DNA from 2 places in the Alteromonas sp. BL110 genome. Region 1 is predicted to be linked to the other one. Evidence: predicted binding sites of a transcription regulator. Region 1 holds the regulator's gene; the other holds the start of a gene.
What was found. Region 1 encodes LexA, which represses DNA repair genes until DNA is damaged. Its sites were predicted from a motif close to TACTGTATNNNNATACAGTA; they were not measured.

Region 1 (6,573 bases):
GTCTTTATGGTTAGTGGTAAACAGCCAGCGCGTTATTCCTTTAGGAATATGGTCGTGGTGTTCATGATCATCATGTAGATGATCGCCCTGTGAGTGACCACCATTTACTTGACCAATGTGAGTCGCAGAGGTATCTGGCGAAATAACTTCAGTTGCTTTGCTCATTTGTCTGCTCCTAGTTTCCGTTTGCCACTGCATTAACGTCTTTGGCTTGAACCATATCGCCAGTGTTATTGCCCCACGCATTGCGCTCGTAAGTGACAACCGCAGCAATTTCTTTAAGGCTCAGCATTTTGCTAAACGCCTGCATAGCTGTACCCGCCTTACCATGTAGGACAATGTCGATGTGACCTTGCTGATCTTCTAACGCCATCTTGCTACCTTTAAGTGCTGGGAATACGCCCGGTAGCCCCTCACCATTTGGCATATGGCACGCTGCACACGTGGCGTTGTAAACGCGCTCGCCTTCTTTCATTAATTCATCCATCGACATATTCATTGAAAGTAGGCGCTGCTCTTCTTCTTTCGCTTTACGCACAATTTCTTCTTGTTCGCCCATCCATTTATCAAACTCAGCGGGCTCTTTAGCGATAACCACTACTGGCATGTAGCCATGGTCTTTACCACATAGCTCTGCGCATTGACCGCGATAAACGCCAGGTTCATTGACCTTGGCCCAAGACTCATTAATAAAGCCTGGGTTGGCATCTTTTTTCACGGCAAAGTCAGGAACCCACCACGAATGAATAACGTCATCTGAAGTAATGAGAAAACGTACTTTCTTACCAGTTGGAATAACTAACGGGCGGTCAACTTCTAGTAAGTAGTTGTCGGTTTTCTGAAACTTATTTTCTATTTGCTCGCGCTGAGTAGCTAGCAGAGAGTAAAATTCGACGTCGCTATCCATGTACTTGTAGTGCCACTTCCACTGAGAGCCTGTGACTAACACTGTCATGTCAGGCTCAGACGTGTCTTCCATTGCAATAAGCGTGTTCGCTGCAGGCACAGCCATAAAGATAAGAATAAGAAAAGGGATAACGGTCCACGCTATTTCAACCTTCACATTCTCATGAAAATTGGCAGGCTTAGCGCCGCGAGACTTCCGATGCAGATACATTGACGCAAACATAACCCCAAACACGACGACCGCGATCCCTACACAAATAAAGAACATCAGCATATGCAGGTCATAAACCTGCCCGCTGATGTCGGTAGCACCGCGTCTTAGATTAAGTGAAGAGGCTTCTTCACTAACTTCTTGCGCAAGAAGCAACGGGGAAAAAAGCAAAAACGGTATTGTTGAACACCATTTTGCGAAAACGGTCGTTAGTTGTTTCACTCAGCACCTCCGTAATAGCAAGACCAAAAACGCTGATAATTTTGCGCGATGCCCTACCAAATGGTTTGCGAACGATTGACCCATCACCTCAACTTGTAAAACAAATTTAGAGTCATTGTTATTATTTTGTTAATCTCTGTATAAGAATTGCGCAATAATGCCGTGCCGTCTAGTCTTTTCTATTAAAAATTTAATGAAAAGGTTAATTTTTAACCATTTCATGTGGCAGGCTTACGTTACAAATTCTGTAGAGTAGGTATGAGGCGTGCTGGCGGCGGTTAAGAAATCAAACGCGCATTTTGAACGGGATGTTGATAAGGATGAAGCTTTATTTGGTCATAAAATCAACAGCTAACACATCATTGAATGTGTTTTTCAAACAAACTTTCAAATAATAGATACGTTTTAAACGTTTCATTCAGAGACTAAATAGCGCTTACCTTTTACATAAAAGTTATCTCAAATGCTATAGTCTTGAACCTTACTAACAGAGGCTAACATAAGAAAACTGGCTAAAATGTACCATTAAAAGGCATAAAAAAAGCGGCTATTACGCCGCTTTCAGTTGAACATGCCAAAACCTTACATCCAGTCGGCGTTTCTTATAACACCCACAGCAATACCTTCTATCGCAAAAGGCTCATTGGCAAGGTCTACTTTAATTGGCGAAAACTCTTCGTTTTCGGCATGAAGTAAGACCTCACGACCGCGTTTCTCTAAACGCTTAACCGTAACGTCTTCATCCACCCGCGCTACAACTACCTGGCCGTTGTGAACATCAGTGGTGCGATGCACGGCAAGAAGGTCGCCATCTAAAATACCAATGTCTTTCATACTCATACCATTCACACGAAGTAAAAAGTCGGCCTGAGGCTGAAACAAAGCAGGATCGACCTTGTAGTGGGATTCTACATGCTCTTGCGCCAAAATTGGCTCACCCGCAGCCACGCGCCCGATGAGCGGCAAACCTTCTTCTTCTGGTGCATTATCCTCAAGAGGGATATTGAGCTTAATACCACGGGAGGTACCAGGCAGGATTTCGATTACGCCTTTACGCGCCAAGGCTTTCAAATGTTCTTCTGCTGCGTTGGCAGAACGAAAACCAAGTTGACGAGCAATTTCCGCACGCGTTGGCGGCATCCCCGTTTCTTGCATGGTTGTTTTGATAAGTTCTAAAACTTCAGTTTGTCGAGCTGTGAGTGGGCGCATAAAAGACCTGTCTGTTCATACAGTTCCTGTAAGTATATACACCTAAAAACAAATAACAAGCACTTGCCACGTCTTTTGCCATACGCAAGCGTATAAAGTAATTGCAGTGCTCTTATTTCGCAAGAAGAGTTATATCTGGGCTACCTATTCTTAGCTTCAACTTTTCTTCGCTGTTTTCGCGGTAACGCATGCAATTTATTGATACGATTGTGGGGCTTAGCTTCGCCCGACTTCGCAAATCAGATGACAAAACTTATTGTGACTCCTCCTCCCATACTACTTGATTTCGGCCTTGCTCTTTCGCTTTGTAAAGGCATTTGTCTGCCGTCGATAAAAGCGCGCTAAAATCTGCGCCATAGGTGTTATCTATAAAGGTTGCACCAATACTAATTGAAAGCTTAATTGTGTCGGTTTTGTAGGTAACAACGCTTTCTTCAACAGCTATACGAAGCGCTTCTAGCTGTGTGTTAATTTCTTGCTTATTTTTACCCAACCTCACGATAGCAAACTCTTCACCTCCAAGCCTGGCCACCACATTGGGTGCGTTGTTTTGTTTAGCTATTTTCCTTGCAACTGTAATAAGCGCTTGGTCACCCGCATCATGTCCATAGGTGTCGTTTACCTTCTTAAAGTAATCAATATCAACAATAGCAACGCATGCGCTAAAATGCTGTTTTGAAAATGCGATGCATTCATCAATAAATGCTCTACGGTTATATAAGCCAGTCAATGAGTCAGTCATAGCTAGTTGTCGAAGCTTTTCTTCTGCAACAGCACGAGCTTCTTCTAATTCTACCGCATAGAAAAGACCTGCTAATGCATCTAATAAAGGCTGTATAAATTTCGCATCTTCCACCGTGTAGGGCTCAAATTTATTGGCTAAGCCAATCATGCCCACCACTCTATCTTTGACCTTTATAGGCAGCCCTAAAAATCGACTAATACGAGGATGTCCCTGTGGCACCCCTTTTGAGTTTGGATGACTCCCTGAGGTATTACTTATCGTTACCTCTCCGGTTAATATTGTGGTACCGAAAAGATTATCAAAGCTACTGAAATACAAGTTTCGCTTTTTATACTCGTTGTATTGCGTAAAGCTGCTGCTGTCCCACACTATTTCAGAAATGGCATGAATAAACAGCTTCGAGGCATCACCTTCGCCTTTCATTTGCCCTATGAAAGCAAACTGACTATCTGAAATATCAATAAGCTCAGGCAATACTGTTTGGCAGGCCATGGTTAAATCGTTGTTCTGAAGGTAAGAGGCACGGGTCTTATTGATAAACTGAAGTAGCTGGGTTTTCTTTATCTCATGAAGTTCACTTTCCATTCTCTGCGTAATGTCGCGATGAATGCCAGCAACGCGAATAGCCTTACCCGCGACGTCAAATTCGACAGTTTTCCCGTAGGTTTCAACCCAAATCCACGAGCCGTTAGTATGTTTCATGCGAAAAGTGGTATTGAAAACCTTGCTCTCACCTGTAATGTGTTCGTTTAATTGCTTTTCTACTTTTACATAGTCCGCAGGGTGAATTAACTGCCTGAAAAAGCGAGAGCTGGTGTCATAGTACTCATATTCAAGACCGACGATATCACACCAACGTTTGTTGACTTGGTTTACATCAGCGGCCAAATTCCAATCCCATGTTCCCAACTCGGAGGCTTCCAATAGCAGTCGCATGCGTTGATTCGTTTTGTGCAGTTTGTCTTCAACATATTTTTGATCGCTGGTATCGAAAAGAAAGGCTTGCACTGAATACAGCATCCCGTCCTCCCGAAAGCTCGCCGTAGAAATCATACTTACCCAAATAGTCCGCGTAGGGGTGGCTATTTGAAGGCGGCATGAATGGGTTTCCACACCTTCTATGTGCGCCTGCATAGCAAAAGTAAAGTCGCTTTCAGCTTCTTGAGTTAGGACATCGCCAAGCTCGACAGCGCCGCTGAGTAAGTCTTGTGCCGATATACCCAATACACGCTCACTGTTTTGAGAAATATGAACTAGCCGTAGTGACGTAGTATTGCGCCAAGTCGCCAACACTATAGGGGACTTTTCAATTAAACCATGTTCACGCTTAAGTGCTTCATGCTCTTTAGAAAGAGAAATATGCTGGCTAACAAGCGCGCCAATCCTGTTTAGGACTTCTAAATGTTTAGCATCGATTTCACGAGGTACAGTATCGATTAGACATACCGCGCCAATAATCTGCTCATTGATTTCAATGGGAGTTCCTGCATAAAAGCAGATGTGCGGCTCACCCGTCACTAGTGGATTATCTTTAAACCTGGGGTCTTCATGTGCATTGTTAACCACAACTTGTTCGCGTTCTTCCACAACATGACTACAAAACGCATGCTCACGGCTCACTTTAGAAAGTGTAGTTCCATATCGCGCTTTGAATGTTTCTTCAAATTCACCAACTATTCCTATTAGCGCGATAGGCACCTTATATGCCCCCGCTAGCACAACCATAAGGTCGTCAAGATCCAACGGCACCTCATTGCTGAGCAAAAAGTCATCAATCGTCTTTAATCGGTTTTGATCATCCACTACAACATGCTCATATTCGTTAATCTTTATAAAAATAGTAATAGTCACCACTTATAGCAATATAATAAATGTTGGATTGCCAACAGTCTCAGTGAGCCTTACCATAAATAGTGCTACACAAGGCTTAAAGACACAGATGCTTTTCAGCTTCTTGAACTTACTGGTAAGTAGGGAGTCAGTACAGCAAGCAAATCAATAAAATTGGCCCGTCGCGAGATTGTGATGCGTTTGTGTTACACTTCACCCGTTTTTATTTCATAGGATTACATAGTTCATGTCGTGGATGCGAAAAGCCCTTTTGTCGGTATTTCATTATCCTGTTAAGTTACTGGTTAAAGCCCACAGTATTCCAGTAAACGTTGAAACCGAATTAGGAATAGATAAAAGCAAGCCTATTGTTTATCTACTTCCCACTAACTCAGTGACAGATCAGCTTGCGCTGAGAATGTCGACTAAATTCCTAGGGCTACCGAGCCCAACAGACACGCTGACACTGGCAGGTCGAGAGTACTCATCTACTCTGTTTTTACGTAAAACTCAGCCTCTTTTTCGCTCATCAGCCAAAGATACGGGAATTGAAGAGGTCTTCACTGATCTTTTCCACTTGCATCGAGACCATGAAAACCTCGATCTACAAGTAGTTCCTGTTTATGTGACCTGGGGCCGAGCCCCAGGGCGCGGCAACCCGGGTTTAAGTGACTTAATTGCTGATAAAGCTGCTCCGAGCTGGCTACGCAAGCTTTTCATCGTGCTATTTTTAGGCCGAGATAACTTTATTAATTATTCTAAAGCTGTCTCTGCACGGGCCATGTCAAATCAACATGGTAGCGATCAAAGCATTGCTCACAAGCTCGTACGCGTAGCAAGTACTCACTTTCAGCGTAAACGACAAAGCATGACGGGCCCTACCCTGTTAGAGCGTCAAGAACTCAACAACAGTGTATTGGGTTCAGATGCGGTACGCCGCGCCATCGCCGAAGAGTCGAGAAGCAAAAAAGTCACTCATGAAAAAGCAAAGGAGCGGGCTCAAACCTATATCACTGAGATTGCTGCAGATTATCGTGAAGGGCTAATAAGGTTCGGCGACAGACTGCTGACTCGAATCTGGAATAAGATTTACAACGGCATTAGTGTAGGTCACGCTGAACGCATTCGTGAATTGGCCGCTAACGGTCACGAAATCATCTATGTGCCTTGCCACCGCAGCCACATGGACTACCTGTTATTAACTTACGTGATTTATCACGAAGGTATGGTAACGCCTCATATTGCAGCAGGTATCAATCTTAACTTTTGGCCTGTCGGAAAAGTATTCCGTAGAGGTGGCGCTTTCTTTCTCCGCCGCAGCTTTGCAGGCAATAAGCTGTATACGGCCGTATTCAGAGAATATTTAGAGCTGCTGTTTAACAAAGGTTACTCAGTAAAGTACTACCCTGAGGGTGGACGTAGCCGCACCGGTCGCTTAATACCGCCGAAA
Region 2 (6,573 bases), 1.6 Mb from region 1:
CGCTAGCTCATCAATACGGTCTTGCTTAGTAAGCGGTAGCATTTGCGTTTCTGTGCTCTCCCCATCAGTAAGCTTAGTGACGAAAAGCTGGTTATGCGCCTGCGCAGCTACTTGTGGTAAATGCGTTACACACATAACTTGTGACTGCTTGCCCAATTTGCGTAATAGGCCACCAACGATAGACGCAGTTGGCCCGCTGATACCCGTATCTACCTCATCGAAAATCATGGTGGGCGTGGCGTGGTTGTCACTTGCAATTACCTGGATAGCTAGCCCTATACGCGACAGTTCACCACCAGACACCACTTTTTCTAACTTGTCTGCATCCTGTCCAGGGTTGGTAGATACTTTGAATTCGACAGTATCAAGACCTGTACTAACTGGCTTCTTAAGCTCATCGTACTGAATTTGAATGTCTACTTTTGCATGAGGCATATTCATTTGACGTATCTGAGCTTCAATATCTCTACTTAACTTACCTGCAGCACGTTGCCTACTTTCAGACAACCCTTTGGTCGCAGTTAGGTACGTTGCTCTCGCTTCTTCTACTTCACCTTCAAGTGTCCCTAACAGCGTTTCTTGTTCAGATAATGAATTGAATTCGGCAGCTAATTCTTGATGGTATTGATATAGCCCTTCTGGCATCACATTGTGTTTGCGCGCAAGTTCCATCGCCTTAGCATAGCGCGCCTCAACTTGCTGAAGGCGAAACGGATCGATCTCTAACTGATCGCAGTAGCTACGCAGCTCCCCCGCAGCTTCTTCTACTTGAATTGCTGCGTCGTTTAATAACGCTATCATAGGCGTTAAGCTTGCATCGTGGGCTTCTAATTCACCTAAGCGCTCAATGCTGCTTTGAATCACTGATAATGCGTTGCCTTCGTCGCTCTCATATAGGTTGTACACACTAGTCTGCGCTTGTTCTAAAAGACTTTGACCATTGCTCAATCGCTTGTGTTCTATTTCTAACTCTTCGAACTCGCCCTCTTCAATAGCAAACTCATCAAGTTCTTGAACCTGATAGGTTAACAGCTGAATTCTATCTTCACGCTGTTGAGCTTGCTCTTGAAGTGCCTTTAGTGTGCGTTGTTTATCACGCCAAATTGAGTAAGTTTCTGTAACTTGCGTTAACAATTCATCATGCTTAGCGTAGCCATCAACCAGTTCTCTTTGGTAATCTTCTTTCAACAGTTGAAGATGGGTGTTTTGACCATGAATGGCCAACAAATACTTGCCTAAGCCTTTCAACTGCTGAAGTGAAGCGGGAATACCATTGATAAACGCTTTTGAACGACCTTCCTTAGAGATAACTCTGCGAATAAAGCAGCTATTCTCATCCTCATCTGAGGTGAGCTCATGTTCATCGAGAAAGGCTTTAGCTAATGTGTTATCGCTCAAAGAAAAATGTGCGATGATCTCAGCTTTCGTACTGTCTTTACGCACGGCGTTTGCGTCGGCACGTTCACCTAAGCACAAGCTTAACGCATCAATAGCGATTGATTTACCTGCGCCGGTTTCACCGGTTATTGCAGTAAGCCCGTTTTCCAGTTGAACCGATAATTGTTTTACAACAGCAAAATTAGAAATAGAAAGATGCGCTAACATAACCACACTCGAAAAAGTTGAACATGATGATATATACAGTAACTGATAATATATACAGTATTTTGGCCATGTAAAGTTAAGTCGAGAAAAAATTACGCTAAAATGAAGGTGTATAATAATAAATGTTGTTAAATCAGTGGTTTGTGTTTGGTGTGTTAGTGGGGTTATTAGTAACTCGGTAAAGAGAGAATAAACCGGTCGCGTGTTTTACAGAAATTTATACAGTACTAAGTTAGATAAAATATTAATAGCAAATAGGTTTGTAGCCCAGTACGCTATTCTACTCTTGTGTTTATTAAAACCAAACAGCAAAAAGGAGAGCCTAAGCTCTCCTTTAGAATCCTAACTTTAATCAATTCACAGATAGTTAGGTGTCTATCTAAAATTCAATAATTAACGCTTATTGCTGCAATTCACCGCTTCCAGATTCAATGTGCGCACGGACAAACCACTGAAATTGTTCTAAGTCTGCCAGCTGGCCGGTGATCATATCTTCTGATACTGGGTCAATCTCGCCAAGAAGTTCTAGCGCTTTTCTGTGGTCGCCGTTAACGCCATCATACACAGCATCTAAAGCTTTAAGGTGGTCAAGTACTAAACCCTTACCTAATTCATAATCTTTCCAGCTACGACCGTCTACAATTGCTTTAGGTGTGCCTTTAGGTACGCCGCCTAATGTGGCAATACGTTCGGCAATGGTGTCGGTCATTTCGCGTACTGTATCTACCTGTGGGTCTAGCATTTCATGCACGCCAATAAAATTTGGACCTACCACATTCCAGTGAATGTGCTTTAAGGTTAACTGTAAATCTAATAGTGCAACCAATCGCTGATCCAATACCTTAATTGTTTTGGCAGCAGCATCGTTGTCCATTCCCGGGGCTGTAAATTTGATATTGGTGTTACTCATGATATCTCCTATTGAATGCAAATAAATCAGCACGATGAAAAACATCGAAAGGGTCAAAGTCTCGCTAACCCTGTGCCAACAACTTAGTTCAACGGTTGCAACGGGTATGCCGAAATCTGAGACTTTTATAAGTACGCGTTTTTAATAGAAAAATATGAAGAGATTAAAAAATCTTTATTTTTCAAGCCTGTAGCATTCAAGAAAAAGCTACAGGCTAGTGTAATAAATGCACATTAGATAACATGAATGGGGGGCTAGTAAAGTTTACTGCCCCAACCCAACTTTTTGCGAAGTACGTTGAAATAGCTGTAGCCCTTGGGGTGAACTAAATGAAGCTTATCTACGCTCTTATTAATGCGGATTTCATCGCCGGGTAACACAGGTAGAACAATGTGGCTATCGCAGCTCACTTGTAACGAGTCACTGTTTACCTTTGATACTTTCATCGATACCTGACTGTCTGCATCAACAACAATGGGACGACTGCTCAATGTGTGAGGAAACATAGGTACCAAGGTAAGTGCATCTAGCGTTGGCATGATGATGGGACCGCCTGCGGATAAAGAGTAAGCTGTAGAGCCTGTAGGTGTGGCGACAATTAATCCATCGCTACGCTGACTAAATACAAATTGCTCATCGATATAAATTTCAAATTCCATCATGTGGGCAACTTTACCGTGGTGCAGCACCACTTCGTTTACGGCAGAGTTGTTACTTTTGAGCTTTTCGTGCCGATAAACTTCGACTTCAAGTAAGAAGCGCTCTTCAACCACGCATTCACCATTAAAGATAAGGTCAAGCTGTTGAACAATATCATCAGGGTGAATGTCTGTTAAAAAGCCGAGGTTACCTCGGTTTACGCCCACAACATGAATGTCAAAGCGAGCGAGTACGCGCGCAGCACCTAGCATGCTGCCGTCACCACCTACTACAACGGCAAGGTCAGCCTCTTTACCAATAGTAACAAGGTTACAGCTTTTGAGGTTTTCAGTTTCAAGCTCTTCAGCAATATTTTCCTCAACCAATAGTTTGCAGCCTTTTGCCAAAAGAAATTCGGCAAGAATATTCAAACTGTCATGAGTTGCAGCGTGCTGAGGTTTTCCAATTAAAGCAACGGTTTGATAGGGCATGGAATGCTAATGTCCTTTCATTTCCAATGGTCGGACATTAGCACAGGTATTTTGCAAAAGAAAAGCGTAAAACGTTGCAGAGCACCAGGTTTAGCGATCTTCTAACCGATTATAGTCGAGAAGGCCTCCTTCAATAGAGTAGTGTTCCCTGAACCATTGAATCACTTTGTCGTGAAAGGCCAAAAAAGTTTGTGGGTTGTTCGGCTTACGTTAATAACGTTGAAAAGGTGCTCGGATTGAGGCAAAGAGATAACATTATTTTTACATTGTCATTGCTTTAGACATCTCGGCAGGTATGCTGGAGAAAAGCAATCACAGGAGGGAAGCATGTCTCATCAAATTATTTTGCCTAGAGTGATGCATATAGGGAAGGGCGCGAGTCAGCGGGTGGCTGAAACGCTCAAAGGCCTTAACTGTCGCAAACCGTTATTGGTTACCGATAAGGTGATGGTTGAATTGGGATATAGCGCTGCCATAGTGCAAGTGCTAAAAGAGGCTGGAATCAGCGCAGATGTATTCTCAGAGACGGTACCAGAACCAACAGTAAAATCGATTAACCGAGGTGTGGATGCATTTAAAGCTGACGATTATGACAGTATTATCGCCTTAGGTGGCGGAAGCCCTATCGATAGCGCAAAAGCCATTGCCATATTGGGCAAATATGGCGGCGAAATGCGAGACTACAAATTTCCACGGGTTGTTGATGACGCGGGTTTACCGATTATCGCTATTCCCACAACGGCGGGCACAGGCTCTGAAGCAACGCGATTTACTATTATTACTGACGAAGATACAACGGAGAAAATGTTGTGTGTTGGTCTTGGGTTTATGCCAACGGCAGCGTTGGTCGATTATTCGTTAACGCAAAGTTTGCCTGCCCGCGTTACCGCCGATACAGGCATTGATGCGCTCACTCACGCTATTGAGGCGTTCGTAAGCCGCAAAGCCAATCTTTATAGCGATGCACAGGCACTGTCAGCCATGGCATTAATCGCCCCCAATCTGCGTACCGTATTTGCAGATCCAACAAATGAAACGGCGAGAGAATCAATGATGCTGGGCTCAACGCTTGCGGGTATTGCTTTTTCAAACGCATCAGTGGCCCTTGTTCATGGAATGAGTCGACCTATAGGCGCTGCGTTTCATGTCCCTCACGGTTTATCGAATGCCATGTTATTGCCTGCGGTTACCGCCTTTTCAATTCCAAGTTCACCAGTGCGCTATGCCCAATGTGCCCGCGCCATGGGTGTTGCTACGCAAAGTGACTCAGATGAGGTTGCGAATCAAAAGCTTATCAACGAGCTAAAAGCGCTGAATGCTGATTTACAAGTACCAACGCCAAGCGAGTTCGGAATTGATAAAGAGACGTTTTTCGCTTCGACTTCAACAATGGCAGAACAAGCTTTGGCATCTGGCTCTCCCGGCAATAACCCTCGCGTACCCACCATTGAAGAGATGGTCGCCATTTATGTCTCCCTCTGGGAGTAGTGTTTTTGCTAGAAGTTAAAACGAAAAAAAGACTGCGCCTTGCAGTCTTTTCAACACGGAGAGAAACACGCTACAACCACCAATCGTAAAGCGTTAAATTCACTATCAGCTATCGCGCCGTCCACCCCCCGTCGAGTACCATGGTTTGACCGGTAATATTGCGGGCACTAGCAGACATTAAAAAGCTTGCGGTATCAGCAAGTTCTTCAACGCTAACAAATTGCTTTTTAGGCATGGGTTCTAACATGATTTTTGTAATTACCTCTTCCTCGGTGAGGTTATTTTCTTTCGCCTGTGCTGTAATTTGCTTTTCTACTAGTGGGGTCTTTACGTAGGCGGGGCATAGGGTATTGATAGTCACATCACAGTCAGCCGTTTCAAGAGCAATAGTTTTTGCAAACCCCAATAGTCCATGCTTCGCCGCTACATAAGCAGATTTATATGGCGAGGCGACTAAAGAGTGGATAGAGCCCACATTGATAATGCGCCCGTAGTTTTGCTTACGCATTGCTGGCAAAAACGCTTGGGTTAATAGAGCAGGGCCAACAAGCATGATATTTATAAGCTGCTGCCATTTATCTGAAGGGAAGTCCTCTATACGAGAAACGTGCTGTATTCCTGCGTTGTTGATTAATACATCGACGTTGTGTTTCCCTAGTACGTTAGGTAGCGCAGCAACTTGCTCTGCACTGCACACGTCTACTGCCACTGCGCTGGCCGAACCGTCTAAATGTGCAAGTTTAGTCACGGCCTCTTTAGCTGCTTGTTCATTTATATCGGCAATGATCACATGATGGCCTTGTTTCATCATTGACTCGGCAATGCCAAAGCCAATGCCACTTGCGCCGCCTGTGATAAATATTGTGCGCTTACTCATTGGTACTCCCTTCGGCTTTAATTGATGAGGTTGCACTATTTAATGAAAACAACAGCTTTTTTACCGCCTTTATTTGCGCGCCGTCTCTGTTCGCATAATCGCTTGATGCATAACCCCACCAGTCCCAACAGCCCTGTGGGTTTAGTGGCATAAATAGTGACTTTTTCGTTTGTGGATACAGCACAACAATATTGTTGTCATCAGCCCATTCATTGAGCCCTGTTTGGGTAGTGTAGGCGTCGCCTACGGCATCGGCATACTGATTACAGCCGTGAAAACTAATATGAGCTCTGCACGGCTCGCCTTGTGCGCAGCTTGCCGGTACATAAACAAAGCCTTCGCTTGCCAATGTTTTTGCATCGTTACCGGCCACCTTTTGCTGGTCGATGAAGTATAAATGCCCTGAAAGTGTCTCGTCGGGTGCAGAAACACCTTCTACAATATGGGAGAGCATGGCGCCTGCCGCATCGTAGTCGCAGTTTCCGATAAAGGGGCTCTCTGATTTCATGCAGTCCACGCCGTTATTTTCTGTGGGAAACAGGTGTGCCATGGGTCTGTCGTTG

Region 2: a site for LexA is predicted at 1,646-1,665, ahead of recN (DNA repair protein RecN). Genes of this name have one in related genera too.

Annotation. Positions count from the first base shown of each region.
Region 1 covers NZ_CP031967.1:1,819,267-1,825,839, reverse strand. The annotation lists gene ctaD (cytochrome c oxidase subunit I) at 1-165, opposite strand, end outside; gene coxB (cytochrome c oxidase subunit II) at 176-1,339, opposite strand; gene lexA (transcriptional repressor LexA) at 1,922-2,548, opposite strand; gene D1814_RS07930 (sensor domain-containing diguanylate cyclase) at 2,802-5,096, opposite strand; gene plsB (glycerol-3-phosphate 1-O-acyltransferase PlsB) at 5,371-6,573, shown strand, end outside.
Region 2 covers NZ_CP031967.1:237,243-243,815, reverse strand. The annotation lists gene recN (DNA repair protein RecN) at 1-1,605, opposite strand, end outside; gene dps (DNA starvation/stationary phase protection protein Dps) at 2,006-2,515, opposite strand; gene nadK (NAD(+) kinase) at 2,770-3,645, opposite strand; gene D1814_RS01035 (iron-containing alcohol dehydrogenase) at 3,973-5,133, shown strand; gene D1814_RS01030 (3-hydroxybutyrate dehydrogenase) at 5,243-6,010, opposite strand; gene D1814_RS01025 (extracellular catalytic domain type 2 short-chain-length polyhydroxyalkanoate depolymerase) at 6,003-6,573, opposite strand, start outside.